Regions from separate parts of the Jeotgalibaca porci genome, predicted to be linked through region 1. Evidence: predicted binding sites of a transcription regulator. Region 1 holds the regulator's gene; the other holds the start of a gene.
The links. The regulator HrcA, encoded in region 1, represses chaperone genes, less so after heat shock. The targets are predictions, from matches to a motif close to TTAGCACTCNNNNNNNNNGAGTGCTAA.
Positions count from the first base shown of each region.

Region 1 (15,710 bases):
TTGTGCAGCTGCTTGTTCGTAAAGTTTAACAGTTAAGTTTTGAACGATTTCGTTAAGTGCGTCACGTTTAGTCTTCATTGCTTCTAAATCGTCTGCTTCAATAGCAGCTTTCAGCTCGTCACGTGCTTCTTCAGCTTTCTTAACTTCATCTGCATCTACTTTTCCTTCTAAATCTTTCAATGTTTTGTCAGTTTGGAAGATTAGTTGGTCAACTTCGTTGCGTAATTCTACTTCTTCTTTACGTGCTTTATCTGCTTCTGCGTTTGCTTCAGCATCTTTAACCATTTTCTCGATTTCTTCATCAGTTAGACCAGATGAAGATTTAATCGTAATTTGTTGTTCTTTTTGCGTTCCTAAGTCTTTTGCACTTACGTTAACAATACCGTTTTTATCAATGTCAAATGTAACTTCAATTTGTGGAACACCACGTGGTGCTGCAGGAATATCAGTCAATTGGAAGCGACCAAGTGTTTTGTTGTCAGCTGCCATTGGACGCTCACCTTGCAATACGTGTACATCTACTGCTGGTTGGTTATCAGCTGCTGTAGAGAATACTTGTGATTTGCTTGTTGGAATTGTTGTGTTACGATCGATCAATTTCGTGAACACGCCACCCATTGTTTCGATACCTAGTGAAAGTGGTGTAACGTCTAGAAGAACGATATCTTTAACGTCTCCAGAGATAACGCCACCTTGAATTGCTGCACCCATTGCTACTACTTCGTCCGGGTTAACAGATTTGTTAGGTTCTTTACCTGATTCACGACGTACTGCTTCGATAACTGCAGGGATACGTGTTGATCCACCAACCAAGATTACTTGGTCAATTTCAGATTGTTTGATTCCAGCGTCAGCGATTGCGCGACGTACAGGAATTTTCGTACGTTCAACTAAATCATGTGTTAATTCATCGAATTTAGCACGTGTTAAAGTCATTTCCAAGTGCAACGGACCAGCTGCTCCAGCAGTGATAAATGGCAAGCTGATTTGTGTTGAAGTAACACCAGAAAGATCTTTCTTAGCTTTTTCAGCTGCATCTTTCAAACGTTGTTTAGCCATTTTATCGTTAGCTAGGTCAATTCCGTTTTCTTTCTTGAATTCAGAAACCATGTAGTCGATGATCTTATCGTCGAAGTCATCTCCACCTAGTTCGTTGTCACCAGCTGTACTCAAAACGTCGAATACGCCGTCACCTAGTTCAAGGATTGATACGTCAAACGTACCACCACCAAGGTCAAATACTAATACTTTTTCGTCTGTATCTGTCTTGTCCAAACCGTATGCCAATGCTGCTGCAGTCGGCTCGTTAACAATACGTTCAACTTCTAGTCCAGCGATACGACCAGCATCTTTTGTTGCTTGACGTTGTGCATCATTAAAGTAAGCTGGAACAGTAATAACTGCTTTGTCTACAGTTTCTCCAAGATATGCTTCAGCATAGCCCTTCAAGTATTGTAGAACCATTGCAGAAATTTCTTGTGGCGTGTATGTTTTTCCTTCTGCTTCTACTGTGTAACCTGGTTGACCCATGTAACGTTTAATAGATGCAATTGTATGTGGGTTTGTGATTGCTTGACGCTTTGCAACTTCCCCTACTTGAATTTCTCCATTTTTAAAGGAAACAACTGAAGGTGTTGTACGGTTACCTTCTGGGTTTGGAATAATTTTCGCTTCTCCACCCTCTAATACAGCAACAGCTGAGTTTGTTGTACCTAAGTCAATACCGATAATTTTACTCATAATCAAAATCCCTTCCTGTCTATCTTTTTTTAGAATCATTCAATTAACTGGATAACCTATTATTGTGCGACAATTACCATTGCTGGGCGCAAAATACGGTCTTCTAACTTGTAACCTTTTTGCACGACATTGATAACTGTATCTGGTTCTTGTCCTTCTTCAGCATCTTGCACTTGGATGGACATATGGAAATTCGGGTCGAATACTTCATTGATAGGATTGATTGCTTCAATTTTTTCATTTTTCAAAGCTTCAATCATCAAATTATAAACCATTTCGACTCCTTTTTTAAAGTTAACAGCTTTTTCATCTTCAACTTCGATTTCCAAAGCACGTTCGATATTGTCAATAACTGGCAATAATTCCGTTGCTAAGTTTTGCGAACGATATTTCGCTGCGTCCTGTCTTTCTTTAAGGTTACGCTTTTGGATATTTGCAAGTTCTGCTTGAACACGCAAATACCGATCTTGTAACTCATCTAATTGCTTTTCTAATTGCTCTACTTCCGTAGGCTCAACTGCTTCTGTGTTTTCATTTGGTGCATTATTTTCTTCAGCCATGTCAATTCCCCTTTACTCTTCTTGATAAAAATCATGCATGCTATCTGATAACTCTTCTCGTGTAATACGCATAATATTAATAATTTGCTCATAGGGCATATTTGTAGGACCGAGTAATGCGATTAAACCTTGTGCATCAGGTCCGACATTATACGTCGCCGTGATGAGACTAAAATTGGACAATAAATCATTTTTCATTTCAGTTCCAATTTGAATACTGAAATCATCCTGTCCAGTTTTTAGCAAACCAAGAAGGTCTTTTGATTCATGGATTAGACCAAGAACAGCTTTCATTTGCTCTCTTTCGTGAACACGTTCGAGATTAAAATGATTGAGCAGGTTCATTTCTCCACCTACATAGATGCGTTCATTATTCATTTTTAGTACCACTTCATTGAAGATGGCCTGCAAATTCAATTCCTTACCGATATATCTGCGGATAATATCTGGAATTTCATTTTGGAGTTTCTTATGAACCTCCGTTAACTTCAATCCGACCAGCTCTTCATTAAAGATATTGACCATCGTTTGAATTTTCGCGACATCCACATCTTTGGAAACTGTGAACATTTTATTCTCGATAAATCCTTTATCCGTAACCAATATTGCCATATATTGCCCCGTAGTAATAGGAACAATTTGAAAATTGGATAAACGGCTATCTAATTTTTCGGGTCCAATGCTTAGAGCTGTATAATTTGTCATGTATGACAACATTTCAGCCGATGTTTCCAATATTTCTTCTGCCTCTTTATAAGGGGCGCGGATAGATTCTTGCACTTTCCTACGCAAACCATCTTGTGAACGCTTCTTCTTATCTTGTAAGAGAAGATCAACATAATGACGGTAACCGAGAATGGAAGGAATCCTACCTGAAGATGAATGCATTTTTTCTAAAAATCCTAATTCTTCAATATGCAGCATTTCATTACGAATTGTTGCAGGTGAAACGGATAAATTCGTTTCGTGCAATAATGTCTTTGAACCCATTGGCTCCCCGTATTGAATATAATGCTTAATGATTGAATTTAAGATTAAAAGTTGCCTTTCCGTTAACATCTTTTCACCTCGCTTTAGCACTTGGCTTTCGTGAGTGCTAACCCATGAAATAACTTATCACGATGAATATTTTTTGTCAACAGTAATTGCTCGAATTTAATTAAATAGGAATTTTTGGAATACTTCATTGCCCAGATATTTACCTTTTTGAGTTAACCGTAAGAAATCATCTTCCACCATTAACAACTCGCGTTTGATTAGACTTTCAATTTCATCTGCATAATATTTCTCGACAGGTTCGTTAAATTTTTGTTGAAAATGTGAACGGTTCACACCTTTCATCGTTCTTAAACCAAGCATCAACTCTTCTTCGATGACATTCAGAGGTGTGAGTTCTTTTTGATAGAGAATCGGTGATTCTTTCTTTCGTAAAGGTTCCAGATAATGCTGAATCGGACCGTTGTTGCTATAGCGCTTGCCCTCAATGTAGCCATGTGCGCCTGCACCAAATCCAAAATAGTTTTCATTACGCCAGTAAGCGAGATTATGTTGTGATTGATAACCGGGTTTAGCGTAGTTAGAAATCTCGTAATGCTCTCTACCCGCCTTGGCCATCCGCTCCATTACCAATGCATACATATCTGCTTCCTCATCTTCTGACGGAAGTGGCAGTTTTCCTTGTCGCATTAAATTATAGAAAATCGTTTTATTCTCCAGGATGAGAGAATAAACGGAATAATGAGGCAAATCCAATTCCAACGCACGATCCAAGGTCTCCGAGAAGTCAGCCAATGTTTGCGTTGGCAAACGAAAAATTAAATCGATGCTCATATTATCAAAACCAGCTTTTTGAGCCATTTTTACACACTCGTACACTTGATCAGAAGTGTGAATGCGCCCAATTTTCTTTAAAATGGCGTCATTAAATGATTGGACTCCCATACTGATACGGTTAACACCGTATTCTTTCAAGACCTTAAACTTATCGAAACTGATACTCTCTGGATTCGCTTCTACTGTAAATTCTGAACCTTTTTCCATGGGGAAATACGTTTGAATTCCAATGAGGAGTTTTTCCATTTGTGATGCAGTCAGCGTGGTGGGCGTACCGCCGCCAATATAAAATGTTTCAACTTTTTCATTTGGATGACGCTCTTTCATGATTGCCATTTCCTGAATAACCATGTCAACGTATTCATCAACCGGTTGTCCTTCTAGAAAAACTTTATTAAAGTCACAATAGAAACAAATATGATCGCAAAAAGGAATATGCAAATATGCTGCAGTCATAATTATCGCTCCAATTCTGTTGTCTCTAAAGCAGCGGGGTTTTCTCTAAAGTATGTTTCAGTATCCACTTGGTCTTGCTTTAATTGTTCAATCAAAGCTTCAATACCGTTGAACTTCACTTCATCACGAATGAAATGGTGCCAACGTACTTCAACTTCCTCACCGTAAATCATCTTGTTGAAATTCAATATATTCACTTCGATTGTTTTGTCACGGTCTTTTTCAAAGGTAATATTGTAGCCGATGGAAGCCATCCCTTGATACCACTCGCCTTGCACGCGAATACTAACTACGTATACTCCCGTTTTAGGCAGGCGCACATTTTTTTGCACTTTTATATTAGCAGTAGGAAATCCTAATTCGCGTCCACGTGCATCTCCATGCATAACATGACCGCCGAATTGATAGGTATAGCCTAACATACTATTCGCTTTGGCTAGATCACCCGTAGCCAGTGCTTCCCGAATACGTGTTGAACTGATTTTTTCTTTGTTCTCAGAAACCTGTGGGGACACTTCAACAATAGCAAAACGATTTTTTGCATATTGCGGCAAATGTGCCATGTCTGCGATTGTTTTCGGTCCATAAGTATAATCAAAACCGGCCACTACTGCTTTTGCATGTAGACCGACAATATATTGATCAACAAATTCTTGCGGTTTAAGCGTTCCGAAATCATACGTAAATTCGATGACATAGAAGTAGTCTACCCCCAGATTCTCCATAAGTTCGATTTTGCGATCCATAATTGATAAGTAACGCATCGTTTCTGCATCCAACTTTTGGAAAACAATACTTGGATGATGGTTGAAAGACATAACTGCCAATTTGGCATTGTGCTTTTCTGCTTGGCGTTTTGCTTCAAGAATAACTTGTTGATGTCCTTTATGAACACCGTCAAAAAAACCGAGCGCTAATACAATCGGTTCATTCGGAATTTGTTCCTGTTTATACGGATGATGAATATTTATAATTTCCATTTATATATCAACACTCTTTCATATTAACCAATGTTTGAAAGAAACATTTTTCTTGGCTTCTTAAAATCCGTTTTACGCGCATGTGTCTCATATAAGGCTACCAAATAACCTTCATAATAAACAGCGATTAAAGGTGCATCTTCAAGTCCTACAAAAGTCTGAGCTTCTAAAACTGCACCATTCTTGATTTGCTCCCAAACGTTAGCATCCGCATCAAAGCGTGGAAATTCAGAAAAAATCGACTCGATTGGAAGAAAGACAGAATCTATTTCGCCTTGATCCATTTTTTCTTGTACTTCTGCTAACGTTAGACAATTTTCTTTTTTGAAAGGGCCGCTTGCTGTCCGCGTCAAACGTGACATATGTGCCGGATACCCTAATGCCTTACCTAAATCAACTGCCAACGTACGAATATAGGTGCCTTTTCCACACTCTACGGAAAAATCCCAAGACACTGTTTGTTCTCCTTCATTGTAACGAAGTTCACTTGTACGCGTAAAAGAATAGATTACAGCTTCACGCTTCGGACGTTCGACCGTTTCACCTTTACGTGCGTATTCATATAATCGGCGGCCATTTACTTTGACCGCTGAGTACATAGGTGGCACTTGAATAATCGTTCCTTCCAGTGTCTGCATCATGGCATCAACAACAGATGCATCTGGTAATTCCGTAATTGGCAGACGCTCTACGATTTCACCGTGTGCATCTTCTGTTTCAGTTGAATAACCCAGAGTTATTTCACCTTCATACGCTTTCCCCATATCGGTCATGAATTCAGCTGCTTTAGTCGCTGCACCCACACAAATAGGTAAAACGCCATCCACTTCAGGATCTAACGTTCCTGTATGACCAATTTTTCTTGTTTTTAATATTCTTCTTAAATGAAAGATGCAATCATGACTCGTCATGCCGCGTTCTTTCCATAGTGGCAAGATACCATTCATCGCCTCTATCCCCCTTTTTTCAACTCGCTTATTATAGCATATATATCGTAAAGAAGGCTGCTTCTATACCTAAAAGCAGCCCACCTCTTATCGTATTACACGCGTCATTATCCATACCCATAGACTCATTCCCAGAATATAAACCAGGTAAAAATAAGTGTGTTTCGTTTTATGTCTAAATAGATGCATCCCCAAAATACCACCCAAGCTGCCTCCCAAAATACCTAGTATGAGTAAGTATTTTTCGGGTATCCGGTACTTCCGTTTGCGTGCCTTTTGTTTATCGCTATACATGAAATAGAATAAAAGAATATTTGTGATGCCTAACCAGACAAATAAATAATTAGTCGTCATTGCCTTAAGCTTCAAGTCCGCTTTGACGGATAATTTCTACAATAACTGCTGTTGCTTTCTCCATTGCTTCAATCGAAACAAATTCGTAGCGACCGTGGAAGTTTTCGCCACCAGCAAAAATATTCGGTGTCGGCAAGCCCATATAAGTTAATTTCGAACCGTCTGTTCCACCACGAATTGGCTCAATAACAGGTTTAATATCAAGAGCAAGCATAGCTTTTTCTGCTAAGTTAACTGAACGCATATCATCTTTAAGAATCTCACCCATGTTGTAGTAAGAATCACTTAACACAACGGAAATACGCGGTTCGTCGAACTTCTCATTCATTTTGGCTGCTATTGCCAGCATTTTTTCTTTTTTATCTTCAAATAGTTTGCGGTCATGATCACGAATGATATAAACCATTTTACTTTCTTCGACTGTTCCTTCGATGCCGGATAAATGATAGAAGCCTTCTCTATTTTCAGTCTGTTCCGGAACTTCATTCGCTGGTAAGTAGCTGTCATATTCAAGGGCTAATTTCATCGCATTTACCATTGTATCTTTAGCGGTACCCGGATGAACATTCTTCCCTTGAATCGTAACGATTGCTTGCGCCGCATTAAAACTTTCGAATTGCAACTCGCCAACAGGTCCGCCGTCCATTGTATAGGCAAAATCAGCTGCAAAAGATGCTACGTCAAATAAATCAGCACCTCTTCCAATCTCTTCGTCCGGTCCAAACGCTACTTTAATGGTGCCGTGTTTAATGGTGTCATCATTTTTAATGATTTCAATGGCACTCATAATTTCCGCAATACCGGCTTTATCATCTGCACCCAATAACGTTAAGCCGTCTGTTGTGATGACTGTCTGACCGATATAGTTACGTAAATTCGGGAAATCTTTTGGTGAAAGAACGATATTTTTCTCTTTATTTAATACAATTGCTTCCCCATCATAATTTTCATGGATTTGTGGGTTCACGTTCTCTGATTCAAAATCAGCCGTATCCATATGAGCGATGAAGCCAATTGTAGGAATCCCTTCTGCGTTAGCTGGTAGTGCTGCAGTTACGAAACCATTTTTTGGATTATAGGTAATATCAGAAAGTCCGATTTCTTCTAAATGCGGCATAATAATTTCTTTTGCGAACGCTACTTGCGAGGGCGTTGATGGGATAGTTTCACTCTGCTCATCTGAGCGTGTATCATATTTTACATAGGTTAAAAAACGTGACAATAATTTTTCAGTCATTCGTTGGACATCCTCTCAAATTAAATCTCGTGGTCAAAAATAAACGGGTGTGTATTTGTTTGTGATTCGATAATGTCTATTTGCCATAACTCTTCTCGTTTCCACTCTGCTAGCAGCGTTGCTAATTTTGGAATACAGATTTTTTCGATAATATGGCCCGGATCAACAACCATCAAACCGTCTGCCTGCATATCATGAGCTGTGTGATAGTACACATCTCCCGTAATATAAACATCCGCTTTCTGCTTAATCGCATCCGGATAATATTTACCGGCATCTCCACCACATAGAGCCACACGTTTAATTAATATGTTTTCTTTCGATGGTGGAACAACGATCCGTACACCTTTGACATCAAAGGATTCTTTAACATGCGGGATAAACTCAGCGAGTGTCATTTCTTTCGCTAGTTCTCCCACACGTCCCAAACCAAACTTTTCACTTTGCAGTTGGTCAATTGAATACATTTCATAAACGGGTTCTTCGTACGGATGGGAAGCTAATAAAGCCTCCATGACCGCTTCTACGTTTTCTTCTTCTAGGATGACTTCGATGCGTTCTTCTTGAACCATTTCTTGCTTGTTCAATTCACCAATAGAAGGTTGGGCATTTCCAACCGGTGTAAAACGACCGACTCCTTTTACCGAGTAAGAACAATCTTCGTAATCCGCGGAAATTTGGCCCGCTCCTGCGCCGGTAATTGCGCTGCGAACAGCATCAGCATCTTCTTCCGGAACATAAACATTCAGCCGTTTCAATTGCTTCGTACGGGATGGCGCCATGATTTCAACATCATTCAATTGCAGGGCTTCCGCAAGCCAATCATTCATACCGCCGTTCGCATTATCCAAGTTCGTATGTGCGGCATACACGGTAATATCATGCTTAATTAGATCGGCGTACATACGTGTCTGTGGATTTGACAAATCAAACCGCGCTAATGGTTTATAAATCGGCGGATGATGCGCCAAAATAAAATCAACGCCCTTTTCAATCGCTTCTTGAACAACTTCCGGACGAACATCCAGGGTCACCATTATCTTATTGACTGGCCGACTAAGGTCACCAACGTGCAAACCAACCGGATCACCTTTTTCCGCCAACCACAAAGGGACTTTCGTTTCAAAGTATGCTACAAAATCATAACCAGAAAGTTGGGTCATTTTATTTCCTCCTCTATGATTTCAATCATACGTAAGACTTCTGCTTTCTTTTCAGCGATGTCACGGTGTGATTGTTCTAAACTTCGCAGAATATATTCATATTTCTGAATTTCAGACTCCCATTTACGGACAAAGATAGCATTTTTTTCTGACCGTAAGAATTTACCAAATAGATAATCTTCAGACGATAATTTTGAAACCTCTGTTGCGGGTTCAGCAATAATGATTTCATAAATTTTACTATTTTCTTCCAGAATTGTTTCTGTCATAATTTCAAAATTGTTATCTGTCAACCAATGGCGCAGTTTCATTTCAGCGTTATTCGGTTGCAGAATCAGGCGCTTCACATTATCAAGCTTTCCTTCTTCAAAGCCAGCATCCAGGATTCGGGCAATTAAATCGCCCCCCATCCCACAAATTGTGATTGTATCGATACGATCATTTGACTCTATAACCTCTAAACCATTTCCTAATCTTGCTTCTACTGTTCCTTCCAGTCGAGAGGCAGCGATTTGTTTTTTTGCAGAAGAAAAAGGCCCAAGAACCACTTCTCCGGCAATTCCAAATTCGATTAATCCTTTTTGCGCTAGGTTACAAGGTAAATAAGCGTGATCAGATCCGATATCTGCTAATCGCGCTCCTTTTTCGACATAGGATGCAGCAGTTTCTAAACGTTTGGATAATTGATTTTCATTCATTTCTGCTCCTCCTTTCACGTTTGTTTTAACCTATTAATCTTATCAGTTTCTGGCTAAAAAGTGAACTATTGCAACGATTCTTATAAAAAAAGAATGGGATTTTTTTAAAGTTGATTAAAATCCTAGTCTACAAAAAAGTCTGCACAAGTTTTTGATTCTAGCTCATCTTGTGCAGACTTATCATTTTTTCACCACGAACTTATTAACTTATGCAATCTAAAAAAGGCCCGGGAATATCACTCCGGGCCTTCCTGCTTTTACTTTTTTACTCTAAGAAGTCTTTCAATTGTTTTGAGCGGCTTGGGTGACGTAATTTGCGGAGTGCTTTCGCTTCGATTTGACGAATACGCTCACGTGTAACCCCGAATACTTTCCCTACTTGTTCAAGTGTACGGACATTACCATCATCCAGACCGAAACGTAGACGTAATACGTTTTCTTCACGGTCCGTTAATGTATCCAATACTTCTTCTAATTGTTCTTTCAATAATGTTTGAGCAGTATGCTCAGCAGGACTCGTTACATCTTGGTCTTCGATAAAATCTCCTAGATGTGAATCGTCTTCCTCACCAATAGGCGTTTCTAGAGAAACAGGCTCTTGTGCGATTTTCAGGATTTCACGAACTTTTTCAGTCGGCAAGTCCATTTCGGCACCGATTTCTTCTGGTGTTGGTTCGCGTCCTAAATCTTGTAAAAGTTGTCTTTGGATACGAACAAGTTTATTGATCGTTTCAACCATATGTACAGGGATACGGATAGTACGTGCTTGGTCAGCAATCGCACGTGTGATTGCTTGACGAATCCACCATGTCGCATAAGTAGAGAATTTGAACCCTTTTTCGTGGTCAAATTTCTCAACAGCTTTCATCAATCCCATATTTCCTTCTTGGATAAGATCCAAGAACTGCATACCGCGGCCCACATAACGCTTCGCAATAGAAACAACCAGACGTAAGTTTGCTTCAGCAAGCTCTTGTTTCGCTTCTGGTTCTCCTTGTTGAATACGGATAGCCAATTCTTTTTCTTCATCAGCGCTAAGAAGTGATACACGTCCGATTTCTTTCAAATACATTCTTACCGGGTCATTAATTTTAACCCCTGGTGGAGCTGCTGTATCGTCTTCAATCGGTTCTTCTTTTTTAGTCTTCTTAGCCACTTCGTTGGTCTTTAATTGACGGGCAGTTGGACCACCATCAGCATCAACAACGCTGACCCCGCTATCTTCCATTTTTTGGATTAGTTTATCCATTTCATCGGCATCAAGCTGGAATGGTGTTGCGATTTTATCAGTCAAATCGTCATAAAAGATAGATCCAAGAAGTTTTTGTTCCTTGATCACCTTATTCGTAACTTGCTCGATTGTTTTACCTTGTTCATTTTTTTCTATTGCCATAAAATGATTCCTCCATCCCAGTATGGATTATTTTCTTGCCGTCCGCAATTGTCTGTTCAAGTTGATTATATCAGCTAAAAGGGTTTTTGCCCTCTCTTTGTCATTATTTCGACTCGCTGATTTCATTTCTTGATTCTTCAGACTTAATTCTTTCTGCAAAGATTCGTATCTCAAACTGATAATAATATCACTAATTTCTTGCCTTGAAACCTCAGCTTCAAGCTCATTCATATTTATTTCTGATACAATTTCAGTTAGTTTTTGGTCACGCAGACGATCCAAGAAATGATCGACATGACCCACGGACTGTATCTCGTCGCGGAAAGCACTGTATAAAAAGTAAATCGTTTGATGCTGTTCATTTAAGAAGTGAAAATCTGGGGCTACTTCGTTTAAGTAGTGCCAGGCTTCTTCATGATGAAACAGGCGATTGAGTATCTGCCGTTCAATCGTGTCCATCTTGGTTAGTTCTTGCCGTGTCGGCAATGTGATGGTTGCAACCGATTCACTCGGATTTTGATACTGCGGTTCTTGCCGTTTCGATTGCATATGGACTTGCTGATATTCTTGCAGTTGTTTTTTCAACACTGCTAAATCAATATCGAAATCTTCTGCAAGCTCGTTCAAATAGAGTTCTCTTTCGATAATCGAATCAACCTGAACTAATTCTTTCAACATGCGCTCCAGATATTCTACTCGGTTCTTTTCAGAATCCAAGTCTATCTGTGTTTTTAAGAAACGCGATTGAAACTGGAAAATTGATTCTTTATGATTTTGGATCCCCTCACGAAAAGCCTGCGGACCCTTTTCTTGTATATAATCATCCGGATCCATACCCGGCTGCATCGGAAAAATAGAAATATCAAACCGTTGATTGGTACTCAACAAATCAATGGCTTTCCTTGTCGCTTCCATCCCCGCTCTATCACCATCGTAACAAAGCACTACCGAATCAACTGTTTTGTTCAATATTCGCATCTGTTCGTCCGTCAACGCCGTCCCCATGGAGGCAACACCATTCTTTTGGTCCGCATTCCATGCAGAGATAACATCCATGTATCCTTCAAATAAGACAACTTCCGATGTCTTTCGCATATTCACACGGGCTTTATCAAGGTTGAAAAGAAAGTTACGTTTGGAGAATAGAATCGTTTCAGGACTATTCAAATACTTCGCTTCGTGATAGTCAGACTTTTCTGCATTATCCGTTGGAAGAATTCTTCCTGAAAAAGCTACGGTCGCACCCTTTTCATTGCGAAGCGGGAACATAATACGCCCTGCAAATCGGTCTAATAATTCTGAAGAATCCGATCTGTCGGAAAAAATCCCCGTTTCTTTTAAGAGTGACGCTGCGAAATTTTGGTTTTCTAATATCTTTTGGGTAGCGGTCTTGTCCGGAGGTGAAAAGCCGATTTGAAATTCCTGCAGTAATTCAGTTGTAAATCCTCTTTCCTTTAAATAGGCGAGAGCAGGTTCACCGGTTACGGTATTCATCAATACTTGGTGATAAAATGCCGCAGTAGCATTATGGATGGCAATCAATTTATTTTTTTTATCCTGTAATTCGCTTTGAGGTTTATTCGTATCTAAATCGATATCCAGATGAATATCATTCATTTCAGCGGCTTTCTTTACAGATTCAGCAAAATTGATGCCTTCTACTTCCATCAAAAATGTAAATAGATTCCCACCTCTACCGCAACTGAAACAATGGAAAATCTGTTTCTCATCTGTTACAGAAAAAGATGGTGTTCGTTCATCGTGAAACGGACAAAAACCGAAATAGTTTTTTCCTCTTTTTTTTAACTGCACATATTGACTGACAACATCGACAATATTTGTTTCTAACCTTATTTTGTTAATTGTTTCCTCTGGAATTCTGGTTGCCAAAAAACCACCTCTTTACTACGCTTCCTACTCAAAAATGTGCATAAAAATACATAGTAATTATACCAAATTTTGCGCGAATAAGCAATGTTCCTGTTTAGATAACGTGTGAAGCTCCGCGACAGCCTTAGCTGAAACGGAGCTTAAAAATTATACTTCATGTACTTCGGGAATTTTGACGCGTACTAATAGCACCCCACCGACAACGAATAACACAATTAAAGCAAACACACCATCTAATGAGTTGCCCGTTATTTGTGCGATAATTCCTACTAAAAAGGGTCCCACCACCGCTGCAAATTTACCGAAGATATTGTAAAAACCAAAAAATTCGTTAGAACGACCTTCCGGAATGAGTTGTCCGAACAAAGACCGGCTAAGCGATTGAATACCGCCCTGTGCTGTACCTACCAATAATGCCAAAATGATAAAAGTTTGCAAGCTTTCGAGCTGCAACGCATAAACACAAATAATAATATATGTTGTAATTCCAACGAAAATCATGTTTTTCGCACCCAAACGTTTTGCCAGCATACCATAAAGAATAGAGAACGGAAATGCTACAAACTGAACGACCAACATGACGACTATTAAATCATTCGACGAGAGACCAATGTCACTCCCAATCGCCGTTGCCATCTTAAAGATTGTTCCTACTCCGTCAATGTAAAAGAAATAGGCCAATAGAAATAAAAAAGCCTGCTTATGTTGCCGAATATCTCTAATCGTATGGAACAAACGCTTGAAGCTACTGCGAACAATTTCCGGTTCCCGTTCAATGTAGGATTTTTGTTGTACATTTTTCCAATACGGAATCGTAAAAATGAACCACCAGACGGCCGTCATCACGAACCCTAGCTTAATCAGCATGACTTGGGAGATTGGTAATATGCCGGTTAGTTGTAAAATAATGAAAAGAACAAACGGTATAGAACTACCAATATAACCCCAACCAAATCCTGCGGCTGAAACACGGTGCATGCGCGTTAACGTGGTTACATCTACCAACGAACCATCATAGAAAATATTGGCACCCGAGAATCCAATTGCAGAAAGAACATAAAATAAAAACAAATACTGCCAGTTGCCCTCAGGAGCAAAAGCGAAGCCCACTGTTGCTAAAATACCGCTTAACGTAAACCACGTAAACAACGGCATACGTTGATTCTTGTAATCTGCTAAAGCTCCCAGTACAGGGGCTAAGAGTGAAATAACCAACGTTGCGATTGAATTGGCATAACCCCAGTAAGCTGTTGAAGTGGCGCTGTCCAGCCCACCCGATTCAGCAACTGCTTTAAAGAATAAAGGAAAAACAGCAGTTGTAATCATGATTGAGTATGCTGAGTTTGCCCAGTCTTGCATAATCCAACTGCGTTCTTCCTTGGTATATTTAAATCGTTCTTTCTGTATGCGCACCATTAAAAAACCTCCTTATTATCAATCGATAACTGAAGCTTAACGAACGTTTTCTTGAAGGAACCTCTTTCAGTTTAGAACGAATTACTCATTTAAATAGCGACTGATCAATCCCCATGCTTTGTCTTTTCCTTCTCCTGTCTCTGAAGAAAAAACAATAAGGGATTCCATACTTGGTAAGTTCATAGCTTTCTTAATGACAGAAGCATGTTGATTCCATTTACCACGCGGAATTTTATCACATTTTGTCGCAACGACTGTATAAGGTAGACCGTAATACTCTATAAAATCTTTCATTTGAATATCATCAGCAGTCGGTGGGTGACGGAAATCAACCATCAATAAGACGTGGCACAATGTCTCACGTTGCGTGAAATAAGTTTCCAGCATTTGTCCCCATTTGGCACGCTCTGTTTTAGATACTTTCGCATATCCATAACCCGGTACATCGACGAAATAAAAAGCTTTATTAATTAAATAATAATTCAATGTTTGCGTCTTTCCTGGCTTACTTGATGTCCGTGCTAACGCTTTTCTATTGATTACTTTGTTAATAAAAGACGATTTCCCTACGTTCGATCTTCCAGCTAGTGCGAATTCTGGTAATCCTGTGCTGGGATATTGTTTAGGATCAACTGCACTTATAATAATTTCAGCATCTTGTACATGCATCGGTATCACTTCCTCTAAATATTTTCTATATTATACATGAAAAAACCAATGTTTGGGAATTTGTCCAAACATTGGTTTCATCGAAAAGATTAACTAATCAAGCGTTCGTCTTCGTCGTACAACAACGGCAGACCATTACCCTCGATAATATCTTTTGTGATTACAACTTTTGAAATTTCGTCGCGACTTGGGATTTCGTACATAATGTCCAACATAACGTTTTCGATAATTGAACGAAGACCACGTGCTCCGGTATTACGTGCAATCGCATGTTTAGCAATCGCGTTCAATGCTTCTTCATCAAACTCCAACTCAACGTTGTCCAGCTCAAGTAGTTTTTGGTACTGCTTAACTAGTGCGTTTTTAGGCTCCGT
Region 1 is NZ_CP049889.1:2,225,757-2,241,466, reverse strand. Features, by position in the region: gene dnaK (molecular chaperone DnaK) at 1-1,740, opposite strand, end outside; gene grpE (nucleotide exchange factor GrpE) at 1,800-2,300, opposite strand; gene hrcA (heat-inducible transcriptional repressor HrcA) at 2,313-3,359, opposite strand; gene hemW (radical SAM family heme chaperone HemW) at 3,456-4,589, opposite strand; gene ribF (riboflavin biosynthesis protein RibF) at 4,592-5,569, opposite strand; gene truB (tRNA pseudouridine(55) synthase TruB) at 5,593-6,516, opposite strand; gene G7058_RS11220 (DUF1294 domain-containing protein) at 6,604-6,810, opposite strand; gene pepT (peptidase T) at 6,875-8,107, opposite strand; gene G7058_RS11210 (Nif3-like dinuclear metal center hexameric protein) at 8,128-9,270, opposite strand; gene G7058_RS11205 (tRNA (adenine(22)-N(1))-methyltransferase) at 9,267-9,968, opposite strand; gene rpoD (RNA polymerase sigma factor RpoD) at 10,234-11,361, opposite strand; gene dnaG (DNA primase) at 11,389-13,251, opposite strand; gene G7058_RS11190 (MFS transporter) at 13,399-14,667, opposite strand; gene yihA (ribosome biogenesis GTP-binding protein YihA/YsxC) at 14,749-15,336, opposite strand; gene clpX (ATP-dependent Clp protease ATP-binding subunit ClpX) at 15,426-15,710, opposite strand, start outside.

Region 2 (15,710 bases), 1.1 Mb from region 1:
CTTCAACTGCCGCACGTGTCGCGTTTAATGCATCTTCGATACGTAGTTTACGCTCTTTCAATTCTGTTTCAGTAGCGGCACCAACTTTGATTACCCCTACACCACCTGCTAATTTAGCCAAGCGCTCTTGTAATTTTTCACGATCAAAATCAGAAGTTGTTTCTGCAGCTTGTGCACGAATAACCGCTACACGTTGCTCGATTACTTCTTTCTCGCCAGCACCTTCTACAATTGTTGTGCTGTCTTTCGTTACAACAACTTTTCCAGCGCGACCTAAATGTTCAATAGATGCATCTTTCAGCTCTAAACCTAAATCTTCTGCGATTACTGTTCCGCCTGTTAGTACTGCGATATCTTGTAACATTTCTTTACGACGGTCCCCAAATCCAGGTGCTTTCACTGCCGCAACGTTAAATGTTCCACGAAGTTTGTTCAATACCAATGTTGGTAATGCTTCTCCATCGACATCATCCGCAATAATTAATAATGGACGGCCTTCTTTCAAAATTTGCTCCAATAAAGGTAGTAAATCTTGAATGTTAGAGATTTTACGATCTGTAATCAGAACGTATGGCATTTCTAGGTTTACTTCCATCTTATCGTTATCAGTTACCATATATTGTGATAAGTAACCACGATCAAATTGCATACCTTCAACAACATCTAGTTCTGTTTCAATACCTTTAGACTCTTCGATTGTGATAACGCCGTCGTTACCAACTTTTTCCATTGCTTCTGCAATAAGTGCTCCGACTTCTTCAGAACCAGATGATACTGCTGCAACTTGTGCGATTGATTCTTTAGAATCTACAATTTGAGAAATCTCAGCTAAGCCAGCAATTGCTTCTTTCGCCGCGATTTCAATCCCGCGACGAACGCCAACTGGGTTTGCGCCAGCAGTAACGTTTTTCAAGCCTTCGCGAACAATTGCTTGTGTCAATACAGTTGCTGTTGTTGTTCCGTCACCCGCAATGTCATTTGTTTTAGAAGCAACTTCAGATACAAGTTTTGCTCCCATGTTTTCGAAATGGTCTTCTAGTTCGATTTCTTTAGCGATCGTTACGCCATCGTTGGTAATTAAAGGAGAACCGTATGCTCTTTCTAAAACAACGTTACGGCCTTTCGGTCCTAATGTTACTTTAACTGTGTTCGCTAACATGTCTACCCCACGTAATAGGGCTGCACGTGCGTCTTCAGAAAATTTAATATCTTTAGCCATTCTAAATTCACCTCATACTTATTATTGTAAAAATTATTCTACGATTGCTACGATATCGGATTCTTTTACTACTAAGTAATCTGTACCATCGTACTTAATTTCAGTCCCTGCATATTTCTCGAACAATACATGGTCACCGATTTTAACTGTCATTTCAACTTTTGTTCCGTTGTCCGTTACAAGACCGTTACCTGTTGCGATAACGACACCCGTTTGCGATTTTTCTTTAGCGGAAGATGGCAACACAAAGCCTCCTGCAGTTTTTTCCTCTTCTTTGGCAACATCAATAATGACGCGATTACCTAATGGTTTTAACACAAGTATCCCTCCACAAATTAATTTATTCTTTATTAGCACTCATCTATCCAGAGTGCTAACTTACTTTTCTATCATAATCAAACTTTTTTGATAATGCAAGCAAATTCACTAATTTTTTTCATTCTTGTGATATACTCTCACTTAGGACAATTATAACAAACAAGAAAGGTTTAGATACATGAAAAGAAAAATGACAACATCCACGCGTATCATTTTCGTATACCTAGCAGCTCAACTCTTGCCTGTTCCGCTTACGTTCCTATTTCCGGCAGAGAAACAAATCGCGATGAGTTTAACCTTGGCCATTATTTTTGCCTTTCTAGGAACTATTACGATGATCGTTATTAACTATAAAGAAAAATGGACGCCTGAAGCGCCAATTATTAAAGCATCATCTGCTCCAATTCCTAAAGTTTTACTTTGGGGTGTGTTAGGCTTCATAGCTGCGATTCTCATTCAAATTGTAGCCTCACTAATCGAACAATATCTTTTTGGTGTACCGATTGAGTCTGCGAATACCGAAAACTTAAGAGAAATGACAAAAGCTTATCCTTTACTCATTTTTATGATTACTGTATTTGCACCTGTAATGGAAGAATTTGTTTTCCGTAAAGCTATTTTTACTCAATTGAACATGTCACGTGTTGGTCTTTATGGATCAGCTGTAATCAGTGCTTTGCTGTTTGCTTTCATCCATTTCGATGGTCACTACCTTCTTTATGGTAGTTTGGGATTGTGGTTCTCTTATTTATACTATAAGACAAACAACATTTTTACACCGATGTTGGCTCATGGTTTAATGAATGCTTTTGCTTCACTCCCAATTTATTTCCCTGAATTATTCCAATAAGTGTTGTAAAAAGAAAGGATTTCTATGAATTTAAAAAATATCGTTCTTCAAATCGTTATGAAATTTGCATTTGCTGGTCTTTTTATTTATTTCGCAGTGGATAGCATTAATGTATCCGGTTGGGGATTCCTAACGTGGATTAGTATCTTTTTCGCAACGAATAACATTGTTACAGCGATTCAAATGTTAGTAATGTATTTCAAGATAAAAGATAAAGTGAATAAATAAAAAAATCCCGCACTCTTCAATTTGAAGGACGCGGGATTTTTTATTTTATGCTTAACTGATGTTGTTATCTAAGAAATAAATCAAGGTCTGAAGTTCGTTCGTCAGGTCAACGTTTTGAACGCGGACATTTTCTGGAACAGATAGACGAATTGGTGTAAAGTTCATAATTCCCCGAATTCCTGCTTCCACTAGATTATTAGCAGCTTTTTGTGCTACTTCTTGCGGAACAGTCAAAATGACAACGTCAATTTGTTGAATACGCAGTTGTTCAATCATTTCCCCCATTGGATAGACCGGAACCCCACTGACAATTGTCCCAACGATATCTTCATTTACATCAAAGGCAGCGCTGATCCGTACATTATTACTTAAATGGAAGTTATAGTTTAGTAACGCATGTCCCAAGTTACCAACTCCGATTAATGCAACGTTGGTCAAACGATCTTGGTTCAATGTTTTACTGAAGAATTCCAATAAGTATTCGACATCATAACCATAGCCTCTTTTCCCAAGAGCACCAAAGTATGAAAAATCTCTACGGATAGTTGCACTATCAACCTTTACGGCCTCGCTCAATTCTGTTGAGGAGATTCTCGTTTTTCCGGCATCGTGCAAATAGCGTAAGTAACGGTGATAGATAGGAAGACGACGGGCAGTAGCTTTTGGAATTTCATTATTAGCTGGCATAGTTTCTCTCGCTTTCTTCAAATTTATGTATGTAAAATTATCTATTATAAACGTTTTGTGCTCATCAATACATAGTGCAATTATAGCATGCACTCGTGAAAAATCTAGTATTTTGTTTTAATTTGTACTTTTTTGTGAAGGGTATCTCAACTTGAACTTTGTTGTTATCGCTTTTATAAAAAAAATGGTGCACGTTTCACAAAGGTTAGACCGTTTTCATCATCCTTTCTTTTGGATGCGCCCAGAACGAAAAAACTATGATAAAATGATTATGCATATAATAGAAAGTTGAGGAACGACTGAATGATACTCTTACAAGGACAAAATCTAGCCCGTTATTTCGGTCCGACCGTTTTATTTGAGAATATTCAAATTACGATCCAGGACAATGAGCGCATTGCACTCGTGGGACGAAATGGTGCAGGGAAATCAACATTACTAAAAATATTGGCCGGTATTGAACCGACAGATGCAGGGACTGTTGCGAAGAAAAAAGAAGTGACCATTGGTTATCTTGACCAACACAGTGCTGTCGATTCCACTAAAACAATCTGGGACGAAATGCTGACGGTCTTTGCACCTGTCATTTTATTAATGAAACAAGCAGAACAGGCTGCTACGCGTTTGGCGGACGAAGCTGTCATTAATGACCCCGATGCCATGGAAGCAGCTTTAAAATTATACGACACATTGCAACAAGAAATCCACAAGCAAGATGCATACGGGTATGAATCTGAAATCCGTTCGGTTTTACATGGATTTAAGTTTTACGAAGAAGACTTGGATCGTCCTATTTCCCAGCTCTCCGGCGGTCAAAAAACGCGTTTGGCGATGGCAAAAATTCTATTGGAAAAGAATGACCTGTTGATTTTGGATGAGCCGACGAACCATTTGGACATTGATACATTGGCTTGGTTGGAGAATTACTTGCTTGGTTACCGCGGAACGCTTTTAGTCGTTTCCCATGACCGGTATTTCTTGGATAAAATTGCAACAAACGTTTATGAAATCAGTCGCAATAAAATCCACCATTATAAAGGGAACTATTCTTGGTTTTTACAAGAAAAAGCGGCTCGTTTAGAACAAGAAATGAAGCAATATGAGAAACAACAAGAAGAAATTGCCAAACTGGAGGATTATGTTGCACGAAACATCGTGCGTGCATCTACTACTAAAATGGCCCAAAGCCGACGGAAACGATTGGAAAAAATGGACCGTATGGATAAACCTATGGGCGATGAACGTTCCGTACGCTTTGCTTTTGACATTAAGCGTGAGAGCGGCAATGTGGTGATGGGCGTTGAGAATGCTGCTGTTGGTTACAATGGCGAAGTTTTGGCAAAACCCATCAATCTAGATTTGCGCAAACAACAGGCAATTGGTATTGTCGGCCCAAACGGAATCGGAAAATCAACTTTATTGAAATCCATTATTGATCAAATTCCTTTTATTGAGGGTGGCGTAAAATTCGGAACGAACGTTGACCTGGGTTACTATGACCAAGAACTATCGAAGTTGTCTAAAAATAAAACAGTTTTGGCGGAAATTTGGGACTTGCACCCTACTATGAATGAAAAAGATGTTCGCAGCATTTTGGGTAGTTTTCTCTTTACCGGAAATGACGTTGAAAAAACCATCAGTTCACTCAGCGGTGGCGAGAAAGCGCGACTTGCCCTTTGTAAGTTAGCACTGGAACGGAATAACTTATTAATGTTGGATGAACCAACGAACCACTTGGATATCGACAGTAAAGAAGTCTTGGAAAATGCTTTGATTGATTATGATGGAACGTTAGTGTTCGTATCGCATGACCGTTATTTCATTAACCGTATTGCAACCAGCATCTTAGAACTATCGGCCGATGGAAGTAAACTCTACATCGGGGATTACGATTACTATATCGAAAAGAAACAAGAAGAAGCGGAGTTGCTTGCGCTCCTTGCTGAAGAACAAGAGGAACAACTGACTGATGAAGTCGCTCCTCCTGTAAAGTCGACTTACCATGCGAGCAAAGAAAAAGCGAAATTAGAACGTAAACTATCTCGTGAAATCACTTCTCTAGAAGAAAAGTTGGAGGAAATTGAAAGTAAAATCGAAGAGATTGAAACCCAACTGACTTTACCCGAAGTTTTCGGAGATCACGAAAAAGTTCAAGAATATAATGACGACCTCCTTACTCTGCAAGACCAACAAGACGTCTGTATGCACGAATGGGAAGCTAAGAATTTAGAACTGGAAGGGTTAGAATAACTTTTCTACATAAACCGAGGCCTGTGCCTCGGTTTTTTTGTGTCGTGTTGTCGATTGGAACATTTTGGAGTTGTAAGTTGAGTAAAACGTTCCAATAAATAGTTATTGGAACATTTGGTCACTTTATTTTCGTTCAAACGTTCCAATCAGTGTAGATTGGAACATATCTCTCTTTATTTCCGATTAAAACGTTCCAATTACTGATGACAAAAAAACATCTAGTCCGTATCTCACAGACTAGATGTTTTTTATTTTTCGAGCATGAGGCCCGGTCTTGCATTCAGACTCAGACTTGCGAAGTCTTGTGCTTTATATTGCGTATAGGCAGCAGCACCAATCATTGCTGCATTATCACCGCATAAATAAAGTGGTGGAATAATTAATTCAACATCAGGGAGTTCACTGGCAACTGCATCTGTCAATGCCTGGCGAAGTCCTTTATTAGCAGCAACGCCTCCTGCCAACAACAATTGCTTGATTCCTTTTTCTTTCGCAGCACGAATGGTTTTCGCGACCAGCACATCGACAACAGCTGCTTGGAAACTTGCTGCTACGTTTTCAGGATCCAAATCGTCACCTTTTTGACGTGCATTATGAATTGCATTGATAACGGCACTCTTCAGACCACTGAAGCTGAAATCAAAGTTGTCTTCATTTATCATTGCCCGTGGGAAGTTGTAAGTATCTTTCCCTTTATGAGCCATTTCATCCAACACTTTCCCACCAGGATACGGTAGTCCCAACACGCGCCCGATTTTATCATAGGCTTCTCCCGCGGCATCGTCTCGTGTTTCACCCACGATTTCGAACTCGCCGTCAGCTGGCATGTAAACTAATTCCGTATGTCCACCGCTCACAACTAATGCCAAGAGTGGAAAATGAATCGGTCCTAATAATTGGTTGGCATAGATATGTCCTGCGATATGATTCGTCGCAATTAATGGCTTATTGTGTGCATAGGCCAATGCCTTTGCCGCACTTACACCAATAAGTAATGATCCCACCAAGCCCGGACCTTCCGTTACTGAAACAGCAGCAACATCTGCCATTTCAATTCCGGCCGTTTCGAGTGCGGCCTCAATAATTTGTGTTATTTGTTCCACATGATGGCGGCTCGCCACTTCGGGAACAACTCCGCCAAAGCGCATATGACTTTTAATTTGTGATGCGACGATATTCGAAAGAACCTCTGAACCATTTTTGATTACAGCCGCACTCGTTTCGTCGCAACTGCTTTCGATTGCTAAAATTAATGTCTCGTTCACGCACTCACTCCTTTCCTAAAGTCAGTTGGAAAATATAAGCATCTTCCACCGGTTGTTCATAATAATTTTTACGTATATCTATTTCGATAAAACCATACTTTTTATAAAGCGCGATTGCAGCTTCGTTGGACACTCGGACTTCGAGGATGAAATTTTCAACACCCTTCTCTTTGCCATACGCCAACAAGCCTTGCAGTAATTTTTCACCAATTCCCTGTCTTTTATGAGAAGATAAAACGGCGAAATTGTTAATGGCCAAAGTCTCAAACATTAAGCTACAGCCGATAAAACCAACTAACGTATCAGCTTCTTCATAACCTAAGTAGACATTATAGATGTTCTCCAAGTCCCTTTCAAATGAAGACAACTTCCAAGTCGTTTCACCGGCATTTGCATCCAAACAGATGGTTAAAATAGCCTCGGCATCCGTTAACGCTAAAACTCTTATATTATCCGAAATCATCATACTTTCGCCAAATTCAGTTTCATATCGACTGCATCTTCACCGTCGCCATGATAGTAGTTGCGTTTAATCCGAATAGCTTTGAAGCCCAACTTATTATAGAGTGCCTGCGCTTTACTATTCGAGATGCGAACTTCCAAAGTGATGCTGGAGACTTTTTCTTCTTTCGCTACTGCTGTCAAAAGTTCCAGCAATAATGAGCCTACGCCCTTACCTTGCCAAGCCGGCGCCACAGCAATGTTTGTTATATGGATATCGGTAATTTCAAAACGACTTCCCAAAAACGCAACCGGTTCGGTTCCATTATAGATTAATAAATATAACGATTTTTGTGATTTGACAATATCATTCTCTAAAGCCACAAATCCCCAAGGCGTCTTCCCTTCATATCCTTGACGTTGAATTTCTAAAATGTCAGAAATATGTGCTCTTTGACCAATCTCTAAGTGTACTTCTTGTCCGTTTGCTAACTCATAGCGTTCCGGGAGATAATCTGTTCGTTTAGAGAAAGAATGTTTACTGTTAAGAATCGGACTTTCCTTTTGGATGGTATCCATCAAAGAATGAAAATGACTAATTAATTCTTTCAACGTAATCACCTTTCTCCTCACCCGCATGGGCTTTTTGCCAATTCTCTTCGGCTTCGGGTTTCTTCAAATATTCTGGAGTAAAGATATGCGCATCGACCGCGACTTCGGTTTCCGCTAGAAAGGCTAGATTCCCAGCTCTTGGTAACCAATCTTGTACCGGAGCAAAGTGAGCACGACTACCGAATATTTCTTGAATACGTTCTTTATAAAGCGGAATATCTTGTCCAATAAACATAAGCGGCTCCGTTTCCTTTTCCAACGATTGAAAAAACACTTCGCTCTCAGCGTGAACGTCCGCCGTTTTAGAGGTTAGTTGTCCCTCTTCTATTTGGTAAACACCTGCATAAATATTTTTTCGTCTTGCATCAATTACCGGAATAATCAATCCTTCAAATGAAAGAGCATTCGAAGCGATGAGTTTTAAACTCGAGACAGGTATAAGTGGCTTCTTCAACGTCCAAGCCAATGTTTTAGCGATTGTTGCGCCAATCCGAACACCCGTATAAGAACCAGGGCCTTTCGAAATGACCACTTGATCCAAATCGGCTGGCTGCCAGTTCGAAGCATTTATCACGGTTTCCACCGCCGGCATCAATTGGGTACTGTGTTGAAGATTACCATTTCGCGTATATTCAGAGACGACCAGCCCGTTTTCAACGGTTGCGACGCTCATCGTCTGGTTAGATGATTCGATGGCTAAAATTTTCAAAATACTTCGTCCTTCCACGTTTTATTACTAACATTATAGCTCACTATGACTTAAAAATCTCACTGCAATTTGATATATACCCTAAGTGTTTTTATTTGCGTTATCTTGGAATTTGCTCAATAATAGTGTTAAGGGAGCTTGAAACCGTTCTCTCAATTATATTTAGGAGGTTATAACAATGGCATTAGATGACAAACTAAAAGGATTGAAAGATCAAGTAGTAGGTAAAGTAAAGGAAGAATACGGTGACGCTACGAACGACAAGTCTAAAGAACTTGAAGGGAAAGCTCAAAAAACAAAAGGTCAGATAACTCAAAAAGTTGAAGAAGGCAAAGACAAAGCGCACGACAAGATTGATGACTGGCAAGATAAAAACAGATAATATTATTATGAAGATAAAAACTCCGGCCCATCTGAGAATGATGAGCCGGAGTTTTTTTATTTAAATTGGTTCATGAAGACGTCGAAGGCTTCTTGCCCCTCTGTTGTATATTTGAAGACACCAGCGTCTTCCAAAACACGTTGGAACTTTTGGCCAACTGCATTTTGTACCACTGTCGTAACATCTGTGTCAGCCTCTTTTTGTTGTTTCAACGTATCAGCCCAATCCTGGTGGTAAGGTGCGATTGTTACCTCTTCGCCTGCGAGATAGCTCTCAACATCAGCTAACTCAGTTTTCAAGCGCGGCGGTAAAATTGCCAGTCCCAATACTTCAATCAAGCCGATATTTTCTTTTTTGATATGTTGTACATCTTGATGCGGATGGAAAACCCCGTCTGGAAATGCTTCTGTCGTCCGGTTATTTCTTAATACAACGTCCAACTCGTAAGCAGAGCCCTTGCGTCGCGCAATCAAAGTAACAGCATTGTGCTTTTCAGTATCAGTAGCAGCCACAATCGCGAGTGCTTCATTGCTGTAACTTTCCCACGCTTGCATTAATTCCGTTCCCGCTTGGATAAGCGCCTGTTTATCATCACTGCGCAAACGCACAACCGACATCGGCCAGTATAGACGTTCTGCAGTAACTTCGGGTTGTGTCTGCCATTGCCACGTATCCAAAACTTTTGCCGACTCCATTGGGAAGGTATGACGACCACCTTGATAATGTTCATGACCTAACATCGAACCGCCCACAATTGGAAGCCCAGCATTTGATCCGACAAAATAATGTGGTAACACCGTTACCAGCTCCAATAAGTTATGAATCGTATGCGTACCCACATTCATCGGAATGTGTTTTTTTGTAAAAATAATACAGTGTTCATTATAGTAAGCGTAGGGTGAATACTGAAAACCCCAATTTTCGCCATGAATAGGGATACGAATAACACGATGATTGGTTCTTCCGGCAATTCCTGGACGGCCGTGATACCCTTCATTCTCTGCACATAATTGGCATTTTGGATATTCGTCCGTAACCTTTTGCGCCTCAAGAATCTCCTGTCTCGTCTTTTCGGGCTTAGAAAGATTAATCGTAATCGACAAATCTCCATAAGGCGATGAAACAGTATATTCTTCATTTTTAGCAATTTGACGTGTTTTAATATAGTCATTGTCACGACAAAGGTGATAGAAATCATCTGTTGCACGCATTGGTGCTTCTTGATAGCTTTCCCAAAATTCTTTGTTAACGGTTGAAGGCAATGGCGTCAACACGTCCATAATTTGCGCTTCAAACTCATCTCTGGCACGCGGAGTATCCGCAATAATTTCTTCTTTAACTGCGTATGCCACCAACTGATCCAAAGAATCCAGTAACTTTGGCAGGGGCAGGGATGGTAGTAACTCAGTATCGAATTTATCCAATTGTAAAAGGTGCAAGAGACGATTCACTGCATAATAATAGTCTAATACATGAATACGATGTTTCGCTGACGCTTTCGTCACGAAATCATGGATAATTTGATCTATGCTCACAGAATACCCTCATTTCTTGATTCATCTATAATATAAGTGTCTCTCATATAATAGCATATATTGTGTTATTTGACTCTATTCCGTATAAATGTTACAATTAGTTCGAATTAGAAATATACAAATTGAATGTATAAAGGAGTACGCAAATATGAACTATGAACACATATATAAACCTGGGGAACCCGGCCATCCGACCTTCTTAGTCTTACATGGTACAGGCGGAACAGAAAAAGACCTTGTGCCTTTAGTAAATTATATTGATTCGAAAGCTGGTATTTTAAGCGTACGAGGAGATGTTTTGGAAAACGGTATGAACCGTTTTTTCCGACGTTTAGCTGAAGGTATTTTTGATAAAGAAGATCTAGAAAAACGCACACATACGCTGTATGATTTCTTGCAGTCAGCGAGCGAAAACTACAAATTTGACAAAACGAATGTCATTGCTTTAGGATATTCAAATGGTGCAAACATCGCGGCGAGTATGTTATACTTCTACGAAGATGCCTTTAAAGGGGCTATTCTTCACCATCCGATGACACCGTTTGAAGAGCGTGAAATGAAAACAAGCGATGCTTTACCTGTTTTTATTGGCGCTGGTAACAATGACCCAATCTGTCCACCGGAAAATACACGTTTACTAATTTCTCAATTGGAGAATGTTGGAAGTAATGTTACTACCGAATGGGGTAACGCAGGTCATTCCTTGACTCAAAACGAGTTGGACGCTGCCAAAAATTGGTACAATAAACAATTTAGCTAGACCAACTACTCACTTCCTTTCTCCAACCTATATTATAGAATGAAAGGAACATACTTAATGGATAAACTACTACAACGTATTAATGAATTAGCTAGAAAATCAAAAACAGAAATCGGCTTAACGGCGGAAGAAAAAGCAGAACAAAAAGACTTGCGCCAACAATACATCCAAAACTTCCGCGGCACATTCAACGAGATTCTATTGAACTCGACTGTTTATGACCCAGAAGGAACGGACGTAACGCCCGAAAAACTGAAAAAAGTGCAACGTCAAGCGAACCTGGAGAAAGCACAAGAAATCTTGGCTAGCCGTAACATAACCTTTCTAGAAGATGGAACGATTGCTAGAAAAGAAGACTAAACCGATACAAAAAGCAGCGCGGAAAATTCCGACGCTGCTTTTTTGATGTTATTTTAGACTTGATATGCTTTCTCAAAAAAGCAGACCCAAAGTCACTTCACATAAAGGCGCGGCGGCTTGCAGCCACCTTGCGCTTTTATGTTCCAGTGATTCGGGTCTTAACGCTTTTTTTCACACTCTCTTTTAAACCTGTTCAAAAAAGCAGACCCAAAGTCACTTCACATAAAAAGCGCGGTGGCTTGTTGCCACCTTGCGCTTTTATGTTCCAGTGATTCGGGTCTTAACGCTTTTTTTCACACTCTCTTAGTAAGCGCGTGCTAACCAAACGGTATGTTTGGCAGGTTTTCCAGTCACGATACATGTTGTTTTTTCAACTTCTGGGTTGAAAGGAATGTTACGTGTTGTGAATCCTGTTTCTTCTTTAATTTTCGCTTCTGTTTCTTCGGTACCATCCCAACCAGCTAGAACAAATCCAGGTGTCTCGCCTGCAGCACGTTTTGTTGCAATATGCTCTTTCAATTCATCCAATGTGTCGATATGTGTGTATTCATGTTCTTTACGGTTACTGCGAGCTGTTTCAAGTAGACGTACTTGCATTTCAGCTAACGCGGTTTGCACGTATTCAACAATACCATCTAAACTAATTGGTTCTTTGTCATCCAAATCACGCATTTTAACCATCACTTGGTTATTTTCCATATCACGCGGTCCGAATTCAACACGCATTGGAACGCCACGAAGTTCCCACTCATTGAACTTGAATCCTGGTGAGTTATCGCTATCATCAATCAATGCACGAATGCCTGCTTTGCGTAAATCTTTCAATAATACTTCCAAACGCTCAACAATTTCTGGTTTTTTCTTCCATGGACCAACTGGGACTAAAACAACTTGGTTGGCTGCAACTGCTGGAGGCAATACAAGCCCTTGCTCGTCACCGTGAACCATGATTGTTGCACCGATTAGACGTGTAGAAACACCCCATGATGTTGTATGAGCCAGAACATGTTCATTGTCGCGGTTCAAATATTTAATATCAAAAGCTTCCGCGAATTTTGTGCCCATGTAATGAGAAGTACCTGCTTGCACAGCTTTTCCATCTTTCATCATTGCTTCAACAGAGTATGTATCTACTGCTCCGGCAAAACGTTCAGATGGCGTTTTTTGACCTTCATAAACAGGAACTGCCAAGACACTCTCGATTACTTCTTTATAAACGTTCAACATTTTCATTGTCCGTTCACGTGCGGATTCTTCATCTTCATGTGCCGTATGGCCTTCTTGCCATAGGAACTCTGATGTACGCAAGAATGGTAATGTTTTCTTTTCCCAACGGAAGACGTTCGCCCATTGGTTAATTTCCATTGGCAGGTCACGGTAAGAATTAATCCAGTCACTAAATGCTGTCCCAATCATCGTTTCAGAAGTTGGGCGCAATGCCAAACGTTCTTCTAGTTTTTCGCCAGCCGCTTCTGTTACCCATGGCAATTCTGGTGAGAAACCTTCGATATGGTCTTTTTCTTTCGTGAAAAATGACTCTGGAATTAGCATTGGGAAATAAGCATTTCGAATGCCCTCTTCTTTAAATTTGCCGTTAAATGCTTCTTGGATATGCTCCCAAATCTCATAACCGTCCGGCTTAAAAATCATACAGCCACGAACTGGTGAATAATCCATCAAGTCCGCTTGCTTAATCGTTTGGATATACCAAGCCGAAAAATCTTCTTTTTGTAAGTTACTCATAATCATTCTCCTTCTTTTTTTCTAAAAAAAATAAGCATACTCATCCTTCTAATAAGGACGAAATACACTTTATTCCGCGGTACCACCTTGTTTGGCTTTAAAATGAAAGCCCCACTCTATCTTGATAACGGCAGATAGCCGATCATACTGCGGATAATCCCGATGGTAGGTTCAATATAACAGCAGGTACTTTTCTCACAGCCACGGAAAAGCTCTCTTTAACCCTGTTCTTATTTACTAGTCCAGTTTGTATGCATTCCTATTGTAAGGGAAAAAGCTCTTGAATTCAACCTTACTTTCAAGAGCTTTCCGTGTTTATTCGATTGTTTTGGTTGCGACTTTTGCTTCCAGTGCCATTGCCCCGTCCATAAAAGCTGGGATATTGTCTTTGTGCCAACGCATTCCCATAGCTACTTTACTTATCTTGACTGTCAACTCTTGCTCATCTCCGGTGAAAGTTACACTATTCATCATCCGGCCTTTCTTACACTGCACATCCACTAGTTCCCCATGCGGAATAAAGATAGGTTCTATTTTTTTATCTATTTTTCCTGTTAATTTATTCAGTGGTACTAAGACCACACGCTCTTTTTCTAACCCCATCACATAATAAGCGCCATTTATCAGCGTTGCATAAGCGCCGAATAACAAAAATTGCCCCGTTGAAGGCATAACCTGTGCGTACACGAGTGTCTCTTGCAACTCAGGAGTCAGGAGGTTAAAAGCTGCTAAATGTTCGTGAACTTCTTCGATTTTTAATATTAAACCCATTTTCCTCGCCCCCTATTCTTTTTTCAAGTGTACTAAAATCATCAAAAAATTGCGAAAGATAACCCCTGCCAAAAGAGAAAACACTTTCATTTCTCAAGTGTTTACGTTAAAATCAAAGTAGGTCAACAGCTAATTTTCACAAAAAGAAAGGGAGTTGGAGAGTATGAGAAGCGATTACAAAAACATTTTGGTGCCGGTGGATGGGTCTGAACAAGCAGAGCAATCTTTTAAAACAGCGGTAGAAATTGCAAAACGTAATAATGCAAAACTGCATATTTTATATGTGCTGGACACTCGAAACGTAAGCCTATCCCCTGAATATCAACCTGTTACTACTGGCATGACAGATCACGTTGAAAAACAATTCGTCCAAGAAATGGTCAAATATGCAACTGAAGCAGGTGTGGAAACGCAAGAAACAATCACAAACGGAAACCCTTTAACGTTAATCGCAGAAGCTTTCCCTAAAGAGTATGACATCGACCTCATTATTGTAGGTGCTACGGGTAAAGGCGCTATTACACGTGCATTAGTGGGATCCGTCTCGCAGTATGTCGTGAAGCATGCACCATGTGACGTTTTGGTGGCGCGCTAAACAAGTAAAATATGTAAATAATTAAGGGTCGGGAATTTTTCCGGCCCTCTTTTTGACATTTAATAGCGTTTCAATGTTCTTGAATATCAAAGATTTCAATTTCATAACGTGCTTCGATTTCTTCAATAACAGCATCCAGCGTCTGTTGGGCAATAAGTTGAGAACTGCTCGTAATAGCAATTCCAATTTTGGAAACATTCAACATATCTTGCTCGCCCACTTCCGCAATACTGACGTTATAACGGTTATGAATTCGTTTGATAAGTGATTTAACTGTGCTGCGTTTATCTTTTAAAGAGTAAGAGTCGTAGATTTTAAATGAAAGTACACGATTAATAAAAAACATTTAATTTGCTCCATTCTGATTATTTATAATTGACCTTTTCTTTAAGTGTTGTTACAGTTATCTAGTAACGAAGAACGTTTCATCTAGTTATTGAAACCAGATAGCCGAAAGAGGTGATTTCTCTGGAAATGAAAGACCTTTTACAGATTCGACAAGATTTATTAGAAGTGAAGTTCCTCCGTTGGGATGATTTACCTGACTTTGGAATTTATAGTGACCAAGTGCTCACTATCGTGGAAACGCAGCTCTCTTTCTTGCATTTGCCGGAAAATGAACTGTCTATTACGCCCGCAATGATTAATAATTATGTAAAAAATGGTATTCTAGACCGTCCGATTAAAAGGAAATACTATAAGCCTCATATTGCTAAGCTTATCGTTATTTCGATACTCAAACAAGTTTTGCCGCTCAGCGATATTCAAAAAGGAATCGAATTACAAATTGAATTACAAGGCGTTGAAAGAGCCTATGACACTTTTTGTGAAACGCTCGAGGAATCATTGCAACTCGTAGCAACGATTCGAAAAGATCAGAATGAACAGCCTCATTTCAGCAACATGCATCCAGACAATCTAGCTTTAAGTATGGTTACTTTATCGGTTGTCTCGAAGCTGTTCACACAACTCATTCTTTCATATA
Region 2 is NZ_CP049889.1:983,961-999,670, forward strand. Features, by position in the region: gene groL (chaperonin GroEL) at 1-1,219, opposite strand, end outside; gene groES (co-chaperone GroES) at 1,253-1,537, opposite strand; gene G7058_RS04995 (CPBP family intramembrane glutamic endopeptidase) at 1,716-2,387, shown strand; gene G7058_RS05000 (YdiK family protein) at 2,412-2,615, shown strand; gene G7058_RS05005 (redox-sensing transcriptional repressor Rex) at 2,667-3,302, opposite strand; gene G7058_RS05010 (ABC-F family ATP-binding cassette domain-containing protein) at 3,606-5,552, shown strand; gene tsaD (tRNA (adenosine(37)-N6)-threonylcarbamoyltransferase complex transferase subunit TsaD) at 5,801-6,817, opposite strand; gene rimI (ribosomal protein S18-alanine N-acetyltransferase) at 6,822-7,280, opposite strand; gene rimI (ribosomal protein S18-alanine N-acetyltransferase) at 7,280-7,870, opposite strand; gene tsaB (tRNA (adenosine(37)-N6)-threonylcarbamoyltransferase complex dimerization subunit type 1 TsaB) at 7,854-8,579, opposite strand; gene G7058_RS05035 (CsbD family protein) at 8,758-8,961, shown strand; gene G7058_RS05040 (UDP-glucose--hexose-1-phosphate uridylyltransferase) at 9,018-10,496, opposite strand; gene G7058_RS05045 (alpha/beta hydrolase) at 10,645-11,256, shown strand; gene G7058_RS05050 (DUF896 domain-containing protein) at 11,314-11,616, shown strand; gene proS (proline--tRNA ligase) at 11,920-13,359, opposite strand; gene G7058_RS05060 (hypothetical protein) at 13,675-14,130, opposite strand; gene G7058_RS05065 (universal stress protein) at 14,294-14,725, shown strand; gene G7058_RS05070 (DUF503 domain-containing protein) at 14,796-15,071, opposite strand; gene G7058_RS05075 (DUF1836 domain-containing protein) at 15,200-15,710, shown strand, end outside.
Region 2: groES (co-chaperone GroES) is a predicted target of HrcA. The motif match lies at 1,570-1,596, and genes of this name have one in related genera.